Prochlorococcus marinus subsp. marinus str. CCMP1375: one gene and its partners. The protein of the gene in region 1 binds, or shares a complex with, the protein of each later gene. Links are inferred from orthologs where the notes say so. Each region holds a gene or a part of one and is shown on either strand. Other genes may lie near its edges.

What was found.
Region 2: the proteins of PRO_RS01645 (region 1) and PRO_RS00990 are in contact, whole or in part, in a cryo-EM structure (PDB 6ZJN), measured with the Thermus thermophilus proteins. The link is inferred for Prochlorococcus marinus subsp. marinus str. CCMP1375 from one-to-one orthologs. Residues at the interface, in WP_096411116.1 of Thermus thermophilus: Glu45, Ser46, Asn48, Pro50, Ala51, Gly52, Glu53; in WP_223903221.1 of Thermus thermophilus: Met26, Thr27, Asn29, Gly31, Pro32, His34.
Region 3: the proteins of PRO_RS01645 (region 1) and nuoH are in contact, whole or in part, in a cryo-EM structure (PDB 6KHJ), measured with the Thermosynechococcus vestitus proteins. The link is inferred for Prochlorococcus marinus subsp. marinus str. CCMP1375 from one-to-one orthologs. Residues at the interface, in WP_126986108.1 of Thermosynechococcus vestitus: Gly6, Tyr7, Glu8, Tyr9, Phe10, Gly12, Phe13, Leu14, Ile16, Cys17, Ser18, Pro21, Ala24, Leu25, Ala27, Ser28, Leu31, Arg32, Pro33, Ser35, Arg40, Leu41, Thr42, Thr43, Tyr44, Glu45, Ile51, Gly53, Ala54, Trp55; in WP_126985484.1 of Thermosynechococcus vestitus: Gln8, Lys26, Trp29, Leu30, Pro33, Met34, Met37, Leu38, Leu83, Ile84, Phe85, Lys86, Glu87, Asp88, Val89, Leu90, Pro91, Ala92, Thr100, Ala104, Val107, Ile108, Phe111, Leu112, Tyr114, Ile115, Ile125, Ser126, Leu128, Phe133.
Region 4: the proteins of PRO_RS01645 (region 1) and PRO_RS00915 are in contact, whole or in part, in a cryo-EM structure (PDB 7NYH), measured with the Escherichia coli proteins. The link is inferred for Prochlorococcus marinus subsp. marinus str. CCMP1375 from one-to-one orthologs.

What each region holds. Positions count from the first base shown.
Region 1 is NC_005042.1:314,706-319,004, forward strand. The notes cover bases 557-3,510. They hold PRO_RS01645 (NAD(P)H-quinone oxidoreductase subunit 3), read right to left. Parts: upstream 2,238-3,510; coding sequence 1,875-2,237; downstream 557-1,874. Other genes in these bases: PRO_RS01630 (gluconeogenesis factor YvcK family protein), read left to right, coding at 557-593; PRO_RS01635 (NAD(P)H-quinone oxidoreductase subunit J), read right to left, coding at 594-1,139; nuoB (NADH-quinone oxidoreductase subunit NuoB), read right to left, coding at 1,142-1,870; PRO_RS01650 (rubredoxin), read left to right, coding at 2,323-2,754; PRO_RS01655 (photosynthesis system II assembly factor Ycf48), read left to right, coding at 2,762-3,510. In the rest of the region: more of PRO_RS01630, read left to right, coding at 1-556; more of PRO_RS01655, read left to right, coding at 3,511-3,781; psbE (cytochrome b559 subunit alpha), read left to right, coding at 3,883-4,131; psbF (cytochrome b559 subunit beta), read left to right, coding at 4,135-4,281. UniProt on the Escherichia coli protein: NDH-1 shuttles electrons from NADH, via FMN and iron-sulfur (Fe-S) centers, to quinones in the respiratory chain. The immediate electron acceptor for the enzyme in this species is believed to be ubiquinone.
Region 2 is NC_005042.1:193,172-197,301, forward strand. Bases 1-2,785 are described here. They hold PRO_RS00990 (NAD(P)H-quinone oxidoreductase subunit H), read left to right. Parts: upstream 1-693; coding sequence 694-1,878; downstream 1,879-2,785. Other genes in these bases: rsmH (16S rRNA (cytosine(1402)-N(4))-methyltransferase RsmH), read right to left, coding at 1-649; PRO_RS00995 (thioesterase family protein), read left to right, coding at 1,884-2,351; PRO_RS01000 (AMP-binding protein), read right to left, coding at 2,325-2,785. In the rest of the region: more of PRO_RS01000, read right to left, coding at 2,786-3,572; PRO_RS01005 (o-succinylbenzoate synthase), read right to left, coding at 3,569-4,130.
Region 3 is NC_005042.1:180,662-184,901, reverse strand. What follows is about bases 1,346-4,240. They hold nuoH (NADH-quinone oxidoreductase subunit NuoH), read left to right. Parts: upstream 1,346-2,181; coding sequence 2,182-3,300; downstream 3,301-4,240. Other genes in these bases: PRO_RS00915 (NADH-quinone oxidoreductase subunit J), read left to right, coding at 4,080-4,240; ndhI (NAD(P)H-quinone oxidoreductase subunit I), read left to right, coding at 3,424-4,083; PRO_RS00930 (citrate synthase), read left to right, coding at 1,346-2,112. In the rest of the region: PRO_RS00935 (DUF3352 domain-containing protein), read left to right, coding at 1-859; more of PRO_RS00930, read left to right, coding at 976-1,345. UniProt on the Escherichia coli protein: NDH-1 shuttles electrons from NADH, via FMN and iron-sulfur (Fe-S) centers, to quinones in the respiratory chain. The immediate electron acceptor for the enzyme in this species is believed to be ubiquinone.
Region 4 is NC_005042.1:177,677-181,991, forward strand. The notes cover bases 1,346-4,315. They hold PRO_RS00915 (NADH-quinone oxidoreductase subunit J), read right to left. Parts: upstream 3,147-4,315; coding sequence 2,544-3,146; downstream 1,346-2,543. Other genes in these bases: PRO_RS00905 (NAD(+) kinase), read right to left, coding at 1,346-2,168; nuoK (NADH-quinone oxidoreductase subunit NuoK), read right to left, coding at 2,185-2,511; ndhI (NAD(P)H-quinone oxidoreductase subunit I), read right to left, coding at 3,143-3,802; nuoH (NADH-quinone oxidoreductase subunit NuoH), read right to left, coding at 3,926-4,315. Outside these bases: PRO_RS00885 (methylenetetrahydrofolate reductase), read right to left, coding at 1-136; PRO_RS00890 (helix-turn-helix domain-containing protein), read left to right, coding at 217-498; PRO_RS00895 (hypothetical protein), read left to right, coding at 588-725; PRO_RS00900 (CYTH domain-containing protein), read right to left, coding at 745-1,245; more of PRO_RS00905, read right to left, coding at 1,245-1,345. UniProt on the Escherichia coli protein: NDH-1 shuttles electrons from NADH, via FMN and iron-sulfur (Fe-S) centers, to quinones in the respiratory chain. The immediate electron acceptor for the enzyme in this species is believed to be ubiquinone.

The DNA of each region.
Region 1 (4,299 bases):
GGGCTGAACTTGAAAATGGTGAACGAATTGAAGGGGAGTCAGCTATAGGTAATGTAAGGTCACCAATTATTAGAATTGGCTGTTATCCAGAGCAGCCTCCAGCATTGCCAAGCGCAATAGAAGCAATCGAAAATGCCGAGTTAATTGTTCTTGGGCCTGGGAGTTTGTATACATCTCTTTTACCTAATTTACTTGTACCTGAGATTGTTGAAGCAATTCAAAGGAGTAAGGCTCCAAAGCTATATATATGTAATCTAATGACGCAACCTGGTGAGACTGATGGACTCGACTTGGCAGGGCATATCAGAGCAATTGAGGCTCAGTTAGCAAGTTTTGGTGTTACAAGGAGAATCTTTAATTCGATTCTTGCACAAAAAGAATTACCACCATCTGCTTTGCTTGAATATTATCTTTCTAGAGGAGCTGAGCCTGTTATATGTGATTGGAATAGGCTTAGATCTCAAGGTTATAGATTATTCAAAGCATCATTACAGGAATCAAAAATAATATCTAAGTCTGTTTTAAGGCATGATCCTAGGAAACTATCTTTAGCAGTGATGCGCTTTTATAAAAAGTATAAAAGAGATGCGTAATTAATATGCATCTTGCATTTCATAAAAGTCTGGTTGTATATAGTCTTTCCTTAATGGCCACCCTTTCCAATCTTCTGGCATCAATAACCTTTTAGGATGAGGATGATCAACAAAATTTACTCCAAACATGTCATAAGTTTCTCTCTCTTGCCAATCAGAACCTCGGAATATCTTATAAAGTGAAGGGACTTTTAGATCCCCATCTCTATTTAAAAATACTTTCACCCTAACCTCTCTTGGCTTATCACTATCCTTATAATTTTCTATTGCAATTAAATGGTAAAAACAGACAATGTTTAAACCTGGGCCCTCATCATATCCACCTTGACATTCTAGATAATTAAAGCCATTATTTTTTAAACTCACAATAATATCTAAAAGAAATTCGGGCTTTACACTAATGATTTCAATCCCTATATGGTCAACTTCGTTGACAGTATGTTCCAACCCTTCTTTGCACAATAATTCACTGATTGGTCCTCTTTGAGGCTCTAAGACTTCCTGATTAGTTTCTTCTGTTATTTTTTTATCTAATTCTTCATTCATAATTAATTCAACTCTTTAGTTGTGGTTTCAATTGATTCAGACTTTGTGGGAAGTGATATATCATCCCCTGCTTTTAAAGCTGCTTTTTGAGTCTTTGCATTTAAGTAAGATCCATTTACTAATGGATTAATCCTTTTCATTTTATGAGTGATTGTGAAATAACGGTGTGTTTGAGTTATTTTTTTTCTTTCAAGAAAAGATTCATTTCCTACTTTTTTACGGAGTTTGATAACTGCATCAAAAATTGCTTCTGGCCTAGGTGGACATCCAGGTAAATAAAGGTCTACTGGAATTAATTTATCAACTCCTCTAACAGCAGTAGTTGAGTCAGCACTAAACATTCCCCCTGTAATAGTGCAAGCGCCCATTGCAATAACATATTTAGGATCTGGCATTTGCTCGTAAAGCCTTACTAATGCAGGTGCCATTTTCATAGTTACAGTCCCAGCCACAATTAAAAGATCAGCTTGTCTTGGGGAACTTCTAGGGACTAATCCGAATCGATCAAAATCAAATCTAGAACCAATTAGAGCAGCAAATTCAATGAAACAACATGCAGTTCCATATAACAGAGGCCATAGGCTGCTTAACCTTGCCCAATTATGGAGATCATCCAAGCTAGTGAGAATAATATTTTCACTTAAATCGGATGTAACCGCTGGAGCAGCAACAGGACCACATGTTCCTGAACGAATGTCTTTTACAGCTTCTATTGAAGGAATGTTATTCAATGAATCAGCTCCATTCAAGTGCTCCTTTTCTCCAAGCATATGCTAGTGCAACTATCAAAATTGAAATAAAAATGAGTGCTTCTATAAATGCTAATAAGCCAAGTTTATGAAATGCAACTGCCCATGGATAAAGAAATACTGTTTCAACATCAAAAATAACGAAAACTAGGGCAAACATGTAATAGCGAATATTAAATTGAATCCAAGCCCCTCCAATGGGTTCCATCCCAGATTCATAGGTAAGTTCTCTTTCACCAGGCTGACTTTTTGGAGAAATTAGCTTGTTTGTTACTAACGCTAGAGCAGGAACAGCTGCTGATATTAAAAGGAAACCAAGAAATGCATCGTAGCCTGGGAGAGTAAACATTGGGCATTAAATACTTGATTATTAGTTTGGCACTCACTTAAGGTCACTTTCCTCGATAGAGTTGGGTTGTGTGAGACTGCAAACGGTGAGCGATGAACTAAAACCTGCATTAGATCAGACAGAAGCCAATAAAATTGGCCAAAGTCCTATTAATGCAGAGAAAACCTCAGATCATGAAGTTACTGATCTCAAAGAGGATCTTAGCCTCAATCGATTTGAATGCACAGATTGTGGGTATGTTTATGATCCTAAGGAAGGGCTGAAGAAATATAAAATTTCACCAGGCACCTCTTTCTTGGACATTGATCAGACAAAGTTTCGATGCCCAGTTTGTAGATCAAAATATTCTGCTTACAAAGATATAGGCGCTAAATTTAAACCTAGTGATGGTTTCGAAGAGAACGTTGTTTATGGCTTTGGCTTTAACACTCTTCCTCCAGGTCAAAAGAATGTCCTTATTTTTGGTGGTTTAGCTTTTGCTGCTGCTTGTTTCTTATCCCTTTATTCACTGCATTAAGGCTCCTATGAATCGTTTAATTAAATTTTCCTTTAACTTGATTCTGATTTTCGTACTTGGGCTAGGCCTAAGTGGTTGCGTAACAACAACAAGAATCCCCGTCCAATCAAGTAGTCCTTGGGAAGAGATTGAATTAGCCAATGATGACAATCCTCTTGATATTGCATTCGTGGATGACAATCATGGCTTCTTAGTTGGAGCAAACAGACTAATTCTTGAAACAACTGATGGAGGATCTACTTGGGAAGAAAGAGATTTGGATATTCCTGCTGAAGAAAATTTTAGATTGATGAGCATTGATTTTAAAGAAGATGAAGGCTGGATCGTGGGACAACCTAATTTGGTTTTACATAGTGAAGATGCTGGGAAAAATTGGACAAGGCTATCTCTAGGAAGTCAGTTGCCTGGAAATCCTTATTTGATTACTACCCTTGATACATCTTCTGCTGAATTAGCTACCACTGCTGGGGCTGTATATCGGACGACTGATGGAGGCAAGAATTGGGAAGGAAGGGTTGCCGAAGCTTCCGGAGGAGTACGTGATTTACGCCGAAAAGAAGATGGAACTTATGTCAGCGTTAGTAGCTTGGGAAATTTCTTTGTCACTTTAGATAAAACAGATCAAGCTTGGCAGTCTCATCAAAGAGCTAGTAGTAAAAGAGTTCAAACTTTAGGGTTTAAACCTGATGGTCAATTGTGGATGCTTTCTCGTGGAGCTGAGATTCGACTAAATGATGCTTCCGGAGACTATGAAAGTTGGTCTAAGCCGATTATTCCTTTAGTTAATGGGTATAACTATATGGATATGGCTTGGGATCCTGAAGGAAATATTTGGGCAGGAGGAGGAAATGGGACACTTTTAGTGAGCAAAGATGATGGAAATAGTTGGGAAAAAGATCCAATTGGTTACGCAACACCAACAAACTTTATTCGCATATTTTTCCTCAAGAATCCTAATGGCAATCCTCCTAAAGGCTTTGTATTAGGGGAAAGAGGGCATGTTTTGCGATGGGTTGGATATTCATAATTAGGTGCCCAATGCACAACGCTCTGTAACCATGCTGATACACCTGCCCTAACTTTAGATACACCCTTGTTAGTATCTAGCAGCTAATACCGCGTGAGGCTATGGCTGCCGGCTCTACCGGGGAACGCCCGTTTTTTGAGATCATCACCAGTGTTCGTTATTGGATCATCCATGCCGTAACACTGCCCGCGATTTTTATCGCTGGATTTTTATTTGTGTCTACAGGCCTTGCCTATGACGCATTTGGAACTCCTAGACCAGACACCTATTTTCAGGCTTCTGAAACTAAGGCTCCAGTAGTGTCACAACGCTTTGAATCCAAGGCTCAACTTGACCTGCGCCTGAAATAACCAATGACAAACTCTTCTTCTCCCTTACAGGCTGTCGAAGTCCGCACCTACCCCATTTTTACGGTGCGTTGGCTTGCAGTACATGCATTGGCAATCCCAACAGTATTTTTCTTGGGTGCTATTGCAGCAATGCAGTTCATCCGTCGTTGATTTACGACTTATCCATCT
Region 2 (4,130 bases), 120 kb from region 1 along the record:
CTTGAAAAGTTCTAGTTGCAGGATGAATGCGTCCATTGCGCATTTTAGGTGGATAGCATCCTGCTATTGCATAAGCAAGAGCTGATGTACCTTCATAAGGACCGTTTGCTGATAAATCTTGTTTGATTCGTCTAGCAATTCTTCTAGAAAATTTTTCTTCTCCATATTTATAAATTAAATCAGCGAGAGCTTTTTCTTCTGTCTTTTCTAATAACTCATCAGCTTTTAGACCTTTCTTGGGATTCATTCGCATATCTAGAGGACCATTTAAACGAAAACTAAACCCTCTTTTCGCTTCATCAATTTGTGGACTACTCACACCTAGATCAGCTAATACAAAAGCAACTTCTTCTTGAGGAACAAAATCTGCAAAATTTGATGAAATAATTTCCGCCCTTGAACCAAAATGGAGAAGTTGCTTTGATGCTGCATCGATGGCGCTTGGGTCTTGATCTAACCCTGTGATATGAAGACTTGGAAAACCCTTAAGAATCAAGGCAGAATGCCCTCCTCCTCCAATTGTTGCATCAATAAGTTTTCCTTTAATTAGTAATTCTGAAGGAAGTTTGGCAATAGCTTCAAGCACTTGATTAACCAAAACAGGTGTGTGTTTGAATTTCGATGTGACAATCTTGGATTCTTCTTTCATGACTAGTTCCTAATATCTAAGTATTCCTTTATATGTTTGGCCCCATGTCGCAGCTGGAAACGCGAACGGAGCCAATGGTGGTGAATTTCGGTCCCCATCATCCTTCGATGCATGGTGTGCTGCGCTTAGTAGTCACACTAGATGGTGAAGATGTAATTGATTGTGAGCCAGTTATTGGATACCTACATCGTGGGATGGAGAAAATTGCTGAAAATCGAACAAATGTAATGTTTGTTCCATATGTAAGCCGGATGGATTATGCAGCGGGAATGTTTTATGAAGCAATAGTTGTAAATGCTCCAGAGCGGTTGGCCAATATTTCTATACCTAAGCGAGCAAGCTATATACGTGTATTAATGCTTGAACTTAACAGGATTGCTAATCATCTTCTTTGGTTAGGACCTTTTTTGGCTGATGTTGGTGCTCAAACTCCATTTTTTTATATTTTTCGAGAGCGTGAAATGATTTATGACCTTTGGGAAGCAGCGACAGGTCAACGTTTGATAAATAATAATTTCTTTCGGATTGGTGGTGTGGCTTGTGATTTGCCATGGGGATGGCTGGAAAAATGCAAGGATTTTTGTGATTGGTTTGGACCAAAAATTGATGAATATGAAAAATTAATTACCAATAATCCAATTTTTCGACGTCGAATCGAAGGCCTTGGTTCTATCTCTAAAGAGAAAGCGATTAATTGGAGTCTTTCTGGACCAATGTTGAGAGCATCTGGAGTGCCTTGGGATTTGAGGAAGGTTGATCATTATGAATGTTATGACGATTTTGATTGGAATATAGCGATTGCTGAGGAAGGTGATTGTTATGCGAGATATCGAGTACGAATTGAAGAGATGCGTCAATCTCTAAGGATCTTAAGACAAGCTTGTGAAATGATACCTGGGGGACCTACCGAAAATTTAGAGGCTTCTAGAATCGCGGAAGGAAAAAATAGCCCTTTCGCAGGTTTTGATTTTCAATATGTTGCAAAGAAAGTCGCTCCTACGTTCAAAATTCCTAATGGAGAGCTTTATACACGTTTAGAATCAGGGAAGGGGGAAATAGGTGTGTTTATCCAAGGTAATAATGATGTTACTCCTTGGAGATTTAAAATACGTGCTGCTGATTTAAATAACTTGCAAATTCTTCCTCATATTTTAAAAGGTGCAAAAGTAGCTGACATAATGGCAATTCTTGGTTCAATAGACGTCATTATGGGTTCAGTGGACCGCTGATTATTTTGCAATCTAAAACCCTACAAAACTGGTTGCACTTGCAACGTATTGTTCGTTTTGGTGATACAGACGCAGCAGGTGTTATCCATTTTCATCAGTTGTTGAGATGGTCTCATGAAGCTTGGGAAGAAAGCTTAGATAGATATGGACTCAAAGCAGTAGATGTATTCCCTTCTTCATTAGGCATATCAACTTCAACTTCAGTAGCTTTACCAATAGTGCATTGTGAAGCCGATTTTTTCTTGCCTATTGGAATAGGAGATAAGTTGAATGTTCAACTTGTACCAGTTAGATTAAATATAGGAAGTTTTGAAGTTCAATTTACATTTCAAAGAAGAGAGCAGAATGTTGCTGTGGCTTTAGTACGACATCGATCAATTGACTCAGATTCACGTCGCTTATGTGATCTCCCTGAAGGAATTGATAGATGGTTAGAAGCATCTTCTTTACATAGAGGTGTTAGTGCGATTTAGCTTGATTACCCAGGACTTCCATTTATTTATTTCCCATTTTCCTAATATATTTGTAGAAAGAGCAGGGCAGTGATACCAAGCACTTGGTCTTTCTATGGAAGACCACTCTTTGACAATTTGCTTAAGACTTGCAAATGATTTTTTTAGATCATGATCGTTCTGGGAGTTTTTTAGTCTAACTAATGCTATTAAGCGTTCTCCCCATTCTTCATCTTTAATAGTTGTCAGTAAAATTGCTTCAATAGCTATTTTTCTTTTAATTGCAGCATCTAGCAATCTAACTTGCAATTTTTCTGGAAAAATTATTTCCCCTCCAGAATTAATAGCTGTATCTTGTCTACCAATAATTTTGAGTTGCTGTACATGATTTTGAATTAATAACTCTGCCACATCTCCTGATTCCCACCATCCTTCTTCATTAGCAATTGAACTTATAGTTCCATCTGCTTTTATACATTTAGCCAGTCTTTGTGTACGTATTTGTAATGTATTCCCCGTCCCAAGCCGTAATTCTATGTCGTTTAATGGCTCTCCTGAAGAATTTTGACCCGTCAGGAAATCTTCTGGCGTTTGGATAGTTACCATAGCAGTTGTTTCTGTTGTTCCATAACAAGGTGCCAAACGAAGATTTAATGCTCTTGAGGCTTTTGCCAAGGCTTTTGAGATAGGAGCTCCTCCGACCCAAATAATTGAACATGATTGCAGCCAACGTACTCCAGCAGGACTTTTAATTAGTCGAGTTAGTTGAGTTGGTACTAATGATGTAATCCTTATAGCCTGATGATGACCCTTTAGAGAATTGCATTTTTCTTCTAATTGGCTTGGATTATGCATTGTTTTTGCTTCTATCCAGATGTGTTTAGCACCCCAACAACGACTTCTCCACCATGGAAGAAGTCCGCTTACATGATGTAGTGGTAAGGCATTGAGAATTTGACAATCAACAGGGTTTAACCCTTGCCCTTTTAGCCACTGACTTGTTGCAATTGCGGATTGATTTAGATGGCTCACATGATGTAGACATTGTTGATAACTTCCCGTACTGCCACCTCCCCTAATAATTATGCCTGGTCCTGGGGGTAATTCGGAGCTTATAAACTGCTCTGATTGGTTTTTGGTTTTTAATATGACCCAAGAACCTTTTTCGAATTCATCGGCTACTCGATTAGCGCATTCTTCGTGATTATGATCATTACAAATTATTGAAAAAAGATTACTCATGCAGCCTCCCAGACCAGTTGAGGGTTCTGACAAAAAAGAGGACCTTTTGGGCACCAACCTGGAGCTAGGCCAGGTTGGGTAGGAGTTAGGCCTCTGAGTTGCAATGCTGCAAAATGTTCAATCCAACGTTTTCCTATGCCGGTTTCAAAGGATGTACTGATAGATATATAGCTATTTTTTTCCTTGAACTCTTTGAGCAAAATACGAGGATCTCCTTCTATTAATGGTCGACGTATTTGCCAACCTGTCCATGATTTGCGTAAAGATGGGTTATATATCAAAGATTCATCTAAGGCAATAGGGAGCATTTGAGCTAATTCATTCATGCCTTCAATATCATCAACAGCGAGTGGCTGTTCGAGCCATTCAATCCTTGCCTCATTTTGCAATGCTTGAGCCCATTCATGAGCTTGAATACGGTTTAAACCCCCATTTGCGTCAATCCTTAGACGTGTATTCTCTGGGAGTAGAAACAGTATCTTTTTAAGTAGGTTTAGATCTGAGTCGCTTGATGTATTTCTGATTTTCCATTTAAAAGTTAATTCTTTTTGAGTTTCT
Region 3 (4,240 bases), 130 kb from region 1 along the record:
CTTAGAAGTTCCTCAAAATATTGCTCAAAAAGTAGATTTAAATGGGTTTGTAGCTTCAATTATTCCTAAAGGAAAAAATATTTACATAGATAGCAAGTTTAAATTCAAAGAACAATTAGAATCAAAAGAGATTGTGAATAAAAATGAAATAAATTTATTCGGAGAAGAGATCTATAATTCTAATGATATTGCAATAATAAATAATACTCAACAGATCTTAAATGACAATAGTTCTGATATTTACTCTCTATTGATTGGAAAAGCATTACGACAATATCTTATTAATCTAGAATCTCCTATAGCTACAAACTTAATCGAATTAAGTAAAGGGCAATTAGTCTTAATTAACAAAGAAAGTGGATGGTTAATAAAATCACTAGACTTTTCTCTAATTCCAATAGTTGATCAAATTCTTATCAGTCAAAATTTTGTTAAATCAACACTTAATATCAAAGATAAAGACATTACAGTCTGGAATAAGCTAGAGACAATTAAAAGGGGAGATGGTTATATTTTATCTCCTAAAATAGGGATAATTTTATCTAAAGATTCCAATAAACTATTATGGACTAATACATTGTCTTCGCTTGACAAAGAAAATAATTCCAAATCAATAGTAGAAAGAAGTAATATATTAAAAAACTCAGAATTCAATAATTTTATAACTGTCAAACAACAATTATCTCTTGGACAAAGGTCCTCTCAAAAAATATTGAACCATTGGAAACCTTGGCAACTGCTAAAAACAGTTGCAAGCAAATCATCACTCCCAAATATAAACAGATTAAATTTAGCCCTTGGGGAAGAAGAAGCAGAAGACTCAATATTAAAGGTTCGTGGAATGCTGTCTATTGATTAGGAGATTGTTCTTGACTTAAATTATGCGCAGAATTAATGAACTGCTTTTGCGGTTATGTTTATGAATAGCACGAGTTGGAGCAAAAGGCTATAGACAATCAAAATGATCCCTGCAACATGGTTTTAAAGCCTGGTCTCGAAGGTGTACCCGTTACACAATCAGCTATCTGTGACATTAATGGCCTTAAAGGAGAGCTGAAATATAGGGGTTATTCAATTGCGGAGTTAGCGGCTAAAAGCAGCTTTTTAGAAACCACTTATCTTCTCATCTGGGGAGATCTCCCAAGCTCAAAGCAACTAAGGGAATTCGAAGATGCAATACAAATGCATCGCAGACTGAGCTTCAGAGTTCGAGACATGATGAAGTGCTTCCCTGCGACTGGCCATCCTATGGATGCCCTGCAATCAAGCGCTGCATCGCTAGGCCTATTTTATTCAAGAAGAGCCATTGACAACCCTCAATATATTTACGATGCAGTAGTAAGGCTAATTGCAAAAATCCCAACAATGGTTGCAGCTTTTCAGCTGATCAGAAAAGGACAAGATCCCATACAACCTCGAGACGATTTACCTTATTCAGCGAACTTTCTTTATATGTTGACTGAAAGGGAACCTGACCCCCTCGCAGCCAGAGTATTCGATAGATGCTTAATACTTCATGCAGAACACAGTTTAAATGCAAGTACATTTAGTGCCCGAGTTACAGCAAGCACTTTGACTGACCCCTATGCAGTTGTTGCTTCAGCTGTTGGCACCCTTGCTGGGCCTTTGCATGGTGGTGCAAATGAGGATGTAATTGCAATGCTTGAAGAGATTGGCGCACCTGAAAATGCTAGGAATTATTTAAAACAAGCAATTGATCAGAAAAGCAAAATAATGGGTTTTGGGCATAGGGAATATAAAGTCAAAGATCCTAGAGCGACACTTTTGCAAGGATTTGCAGAAGACCTATTTGCAAGATTTGGGAAAGATGAAATGTATGACGTAGCTAGATCAGTGGAAGAAGAAGCCTCTCCATTACTAGGGCCAAGAGGTATATATCCAAATGTTGACTTTTACTCAGGTCTGGTATATCGAAAGTTAGGAATCCCAAGAGATTTATTTACTCCAATTTTTGCCATTTCGCGCGTGGCTGGCTGGCTAGCCCATTGGCGTGAACAACTAAGTGCTAATCGTATTTTCAGACCAACACAAATTTACACTGGCAAGAAAACCAGAGCTTGGTGCGCATTAGAAGAACGGAATAAAAACTAATACGAGTAAATTAAAATTACCTAATTAACCTCAATGTTCACTACTCTTAAAACAGTTTTAGTTGCTGAAGTGAATACAGGCTTGGATCTTGAAGTGAGTTTCAACCATCTTCTGCAAGATATGGGCTTATCTTCAACCATTTCTCATTTGCTTTGGTTGCCATTACCAATGCTTTTAGTGTTAACTGCGGCGTTAATAGGGGTACTTGTAACCGTATGGCTCGAAAGAAAAATCTCAGCGGCAGCTCAACAAAGAATTGGGCCAGAGTATGCAGGAGCTTTAGGCATTCTTCAACCAATGGCGGATGGCTTGAAATTATTGGTCAAGGAAGACATTATTCCTGACAAGGCTGATAACCTGCTCTTCACTCTTGGGCCAGTTTTAGTCTTAATTCCAGTAATACTTTCTTGGTTAATTATTCCTTTTGGCCAAAACTTACTTATTAGTAATGTCGGCATAGGAATTTTTTTATGGATTGCATTAAGTAGTATTCAGCCTATTGGACTATTGATGAGTGGATATGCATCAAATAACAAGTATTCACTTCTAGGCGGATTAAGAGCTGCAGCACAATCAATAAGTTATGAAATCCCACTTGCTTTAGCAGTTCTAGCAATCGTGATGATGAGTAACTCGCTAAGCACTATTGACATTGTTAATCAACAAAATACTCTTGGTTTCTTGAGCTGGAATATATGGAGACAACCAGTAGGCTTTTTAATTTTTTGGATATGTGCTCTAGCAGAATGCGAAAGATTGCCTTTTGATCTTCCTGAAGCAGAAGAAGAATTAGTAGCTGGATATCAAACTGAATATGCAGGTATGAAATTCGCGTTATTTTATTTAGGAAGCTACATTAACCTAGTTTTATCATCATTATTAGTCTCAGTTCTTTATTTAGGAGGTTGGGGTTTTCCCATACCAGTTGAATTAATAGCTAATACTCTGCATCAATCAATCAATTCGCCTGTCATTCAAATCATTACTGCTTCATTAGGAATAGTAATGACAGTATTTAAGACATATCTTTTAGTTTTCTTAGCAATATTACTTAGATGGACAACTCCTAGAGTGCGAATTGATCAATTACTAGATCTAGGCTGGAAATTCTTATTGCCAATTTCACTAGTCAATTTGCTATTTACAGCTGCATTAAAACTAGTCTTCCCTTTTGCCTTTGGTGGATAAGATCAATTTAAGGAATTAGCAATTGAAGACAATTTACATTTTTAAAAATAAAGGCGCTTATTTCTCTCAAAACCCCTGTAAGATTTGACCATTAGGTTTACCAAGTAATTAGATAACACACCAATGGGTACCTTTTTTCAAAAAATAGCTGACTACAGTAAAGATGCAGTAAGTGCAGGCAAATACCTATTACAAGGCTTAGCAGTAACTTTTGACCATATGCGTAGAAGACCTATAACTGTCCAATATCCATATGAAAAATTAATTCCTTCAGAAAGATATAGAGGAAGGATTCATTATGAATTCGACAAATGCATAGCCTGCGAAGTATGCGTAAGAGTGTGCCCAATTAATCTTCCTGTAGTTGATTGGGTAATGAATAAAGAAACAAAAAAGAAAGAGCTTCGCAATTACTCTATTGATTTTGGGGTATGTATTTTTTGTGGAAATTGTGTGGAGTATTGCCCAACTAATTGTCTATCTATGACAGAAGAATATGAACTCGCTGCATTTGATAGGCATAGTCTTAATTTTGACAATGTAGCTTTAGGGAGACTTCCAACAAGTGTTACTTCAGATCCATCAGTAATGCCGTTAAGAGAGCTTGGATATCTCCCAGAAGGAGTTATGGACCCACACGAATTGCCAAAAGATAGCTCACGAGCAGGTAAGTTACCAATCGAAATAATGGATTGGATGAAAAATAAAGAATCAAATAAAAGCGAAGATAATAACTTAGATATTAATATTAACTCTTTAAAAGTAGAGAAAGATTCAAAATGAATATAGCGAATAGTACAGAGCAAATATGCTTTCTTATTCTTGCAAGTGTAATTATTAGTGGAAGCCTAGGAGTTGTATTAATAGAGAATATTGTGTATTCAGCTTTTTTACTTGGTGGCGTATTTATGTCAGTTGCAGGTTTATACCTTCTATTAAA
Region 4 (4,315 bases), 140 kb from region 1 along the record:
TGATTGCGTGCACAAATCCACTTAAACTCTTTGCAGCAGCAATGGTTTTAGAGGGGTCACCTCCTCTTGGAGGCATTACTTCAGCAGTGATGGTTATTTCACTTGCTTCTAGAGATTGTTGCAGAATGGAATTCAATTTTCTTATTAGAAAATTACTATTACTTATCAATGACCCTAGCTTGCGTAATATGAATTAAATAGGTTGTGATGGAGGGCATGTTTTCAGGAGATTTCTCCAATTCGGTTCAAATGTCTCTCTCAGCAAGAGAGATGGAGATTATTGAGCTAGTGGCTAGTGGATTAACTAATCAGGAGATTGCTCAAAAGTTAACTATTAGTAAGCGCACCGTTGATAACCACGTTAGTAATATGTTTACAAAAACAGGATCCAAAAATCGCGTAGCTCTTTTGAACTGGGCAATGGATCATGGAAAGATTTGTCGAGATGGTTTTAATTGTTGTTCTTTGCCTGATGAAGATGACCCTGAGCCGGTTTAGCTCGACGCTTTATCTCTAATTGCTTTGAATCTGGTAAATCCATTAAACAATAGTCTCCTAATCCAATATCAAGGAGTTCCGCATATGCCATGCAGGACTCTCTGTCTGAGCCTGTAAAACGGAGTATTCCGTCTATGTCATACAAACCATACAAAGCCAATTCTCCTGAATTATTAAGTGTTTTAGAAGGCCATCCAACGACGGACTTAAATATAAAGAGAATCTAAAGCAAATTCGGTTTTTTATCTAGTGGATTTGGAAGGTCAGCCGTTCTTTTTGAGACCAATCTGTTATTGGATACTGAGCAAGTGAGGCATTACTTAATTTTTTAATTCCTGTTACTTCTTGGCTGCACCAACTAGGTTGTTCGAATAATACCTTCTCTGAATTCAATTCCACCTCTGCAAGTACTAGTGGAAAATTGCTTCCTTCAAAGCAATCAACTACCCATGATCCAGGTCCAAAATTCAGAAAATAACGTTTTTTCTTTAATTTTTTTGAGATTAGATTCCACATGAAAACAGCATCTTCTAATGGAATGGAGTATTCGAATTCATGGGTTGACATTTTTCCTGCTAGGGCTTTTAGAGTTATTTGAGATTTCTTGCGATCAATCATTCTCATTCGCACAATCCATTCTTCAAAATTTGTCGAGAAATAACCTTGCTCTAATTCTTGACTTTGTTTTATAAAAGCTTTCCATTCATTTCCTTTAATAATGAAACGTCGCTCGATTTCAAGAGCCATTATTTTGGGGCCATTTTATTTTGATTATCAACTAAGCTTCCAGCCCAATGAAGTTTTTGCGTAAGTGTTCTGAAGTAAGAAGGGCTTTGTTCAAGGATTAACATTTGAGCATGATTTCTTGCCTTTTCGATGACGCATTGTTCTCCTTTTTGCATCAAAGCACTACTTACTCCATCTTGCCAAATATTGACTCTTTGATTCTTATTCCCCACTGGCTTAATGATTAGCCTAGAGCCTGCAGGGACCACAATAGGGCGGCTGGATAGGCTCATTGGACAAATTGCGCTAACAATGATGGCTTCTATACCAGGGTGAAGAATAGGCCCACCTGTAGCCATAGAATATGCGGTGGATCCAGTAGGTGTAGATAAAATAACTCCATCACCTCTATATATATCTACATCTTCGTCATCAATTTTAAGTTCAAGAGTGCATGTTGGGGAAATATCTTCACTGCATGAACGAAAATAAATATCATTTAATGCCCAAAAAAAGTTTTCTTTCTTACCTACATCATTAGTATCTAAATATGATTCTACACGTCCTTTCAGCATCATACGACTTTCAATTGCAAATTGATCTTCCTGAATCCTTGACCAAAGACTTTCATCTTTTAATAATTGACGATCATGCGTTAAAAAACCCAGGTTGCCTCCAACATTAAAACTTAATATTGGAACTTCATACATTGCTAGGTGTCGAGCTGCACCAAGCACTGTCCCATCTCCTCCAAGAACAATAACTAGTGTAGGAATTTGCTTGTTTGGGTTTAGAATATTGTTGCAAGTATTTAATAAAGGACCACTTTCAGCAGTAATAACTTTTATTCCTAAAGATTCAATATTTCTTGAACATAATAAAGCTTCTTCTTTTGCAGATTTGCTACCTGACTTATATATTACCCATATTAATTCAAGCTTCATTATTTTCTTGGGTTGCTTACCACTTCAATAAATTAAAACTTTCCATATCGACTGTTGTTCTATTTCTATATAGTGAAAGTAAAATAGCAAGGCCTACAGCTGCTTCTGCAGCTGCTACAGTAATTACAAAAACTGTAAACACTTGACCACGGATTAGATTCCCATCTATATACGATGAAAATGCCATTAGATTTATATTTACAGCATTCAACATCAGTTCTATGCTCATCAAAACTCTAACAGCATTCCTGCTATTAATTAGACCCCAAACACCAATGCAAAAAAGCATAGATGCAATTAATAAGTAAGCTTCTAAAGGAATAGGAACTGTATTTGGATTCATAAATAATAATCAATTTTGAAAAAATTCATTGATCACTCAGTTGATTGATCAATAAGAATAGCCTTGCTTTTGTTGTCTATAATATTGCCTGCTCTTTCACCAAGCTTCTCCTCTTCTGTAAGAAATACATCTCTTCTAGCTAATACTATTGCACCTATCATTGCCATTAACAAAAGTACAGAGGCTAATTCGAAAGGTAGTAGATAATCAGTAAATAAATGCTCGCCAATACGTTCTGTCGCTTCCTCTCCTATAGCTTGGGGACCTGGTGTTGCCCACTTTGTAGTTAAATTTACTCTAAACAAAAGAGCAAGAAGGCCAGCACAAACACATCCAGAGAAAAATCTTCTTATTTGCAATCCTGCTATAGGCTTTAGCTCTTCTCGCTTATTGACTAACATTATTGCGAAAAGAATGAGCACATTTACAGCACCTACATAAACCAATACTTGTGCTGCTGCAACAAAGCTTGCATTTAATAGAAGGTATAAACCTGCAACTGACATAAATACGCCACCAAGTAAAAAAGCTGAATACACAATATTCTCTATTAATACAACTCCTAGGCTTCCACTAATAATTACACTTGCAAGAATAAGAAAGCATATTTGCTCTGTACTATTCGCTATATTCATTTTGAATCTTTCTCTACTTTTAAAGAGTTAATATTAATATCTAAGTTATTATCTTCGCTTTTATTTGATTCTTTATTTTTCATCCAATCCATTATTTCGATTGGTAACTTACCTGCTCGTGAGCTATCTTTTGGCAATTCGTGTGGGTCCATAACTCCTTCTGGGAGATATCCAAGCTCTCTTAACGGCATTACTGATGGATCTGAAGTAACACTTGTTGGAAGTCTCCCTAAAGCTACATTGTCAAAATTAAGACTATGCCTATCAAATGCAGCGAGTTCATATTCTTCTGTCATAGATAGACAATTAGTTGGGCAATACTCCACACAATTTCCACAAAAAATACATACCCCAAAATCAATAGAGTAATTGCGAAGCTCTTTCTTTTTTGTTTCTTTATTCATTACCCAATCAACTACAGGAAGATTAATTGGGCACACTCTTACGCATACTTCGCAGGCTATGCATTTGTCGAATTCATAATGAATCCTTCCTCTATATCTTTCTGAAGGAATTAATTTTTCATATGGATATTGGACAGTTATAGGTCTTCTACGCATATGGTCAAAAGTTACTGCTAAGCCTTGTAATAGGTATTTGCCTGCACTTACTGCATCTTTACTGTAGTCAGCTATTTTTTGAAAAAAGGTACCCATTGGTGTGTTATCTAATTACTTGGTAAACCTAATGGTCAAATCTTACAGGGGTTTTGAGAGAAATAAGCGCCTTTATTTTTAAAAATGTAAATTGTCTTCAATTGCTAATTCCTTAAATTGATCTTATCCACCAAAGGCAAAAGGGAAGACTAGTTTTAATGCAGCTGTAAATAGCAAATTGACTAGTGAAATTGGCAATAAGAATTTCCAGCCTAGATCTAGTAATTGATCAATTCGCACTCTAGGAGTTGTCCATCTAAGTAATATTGCTAAGAAAACTAAAAGATATGTCTTAAATACTGTCATTACTATTCCTAATGAAGCAGTAATGATTTGAATGACAGGCGAATTGATTGATTGATGCAGAGTATTAGCTATTAATTCAACTGGTATGGGAAAACCCCAACCTCCTAAATAAAGAACTGAGACTAATAATGATGATAAAACTAGGTTAATGTAGCTTCCTAAATAAAATAACGCGAATTTCATACCTGCATATTCAGTTTGATATCC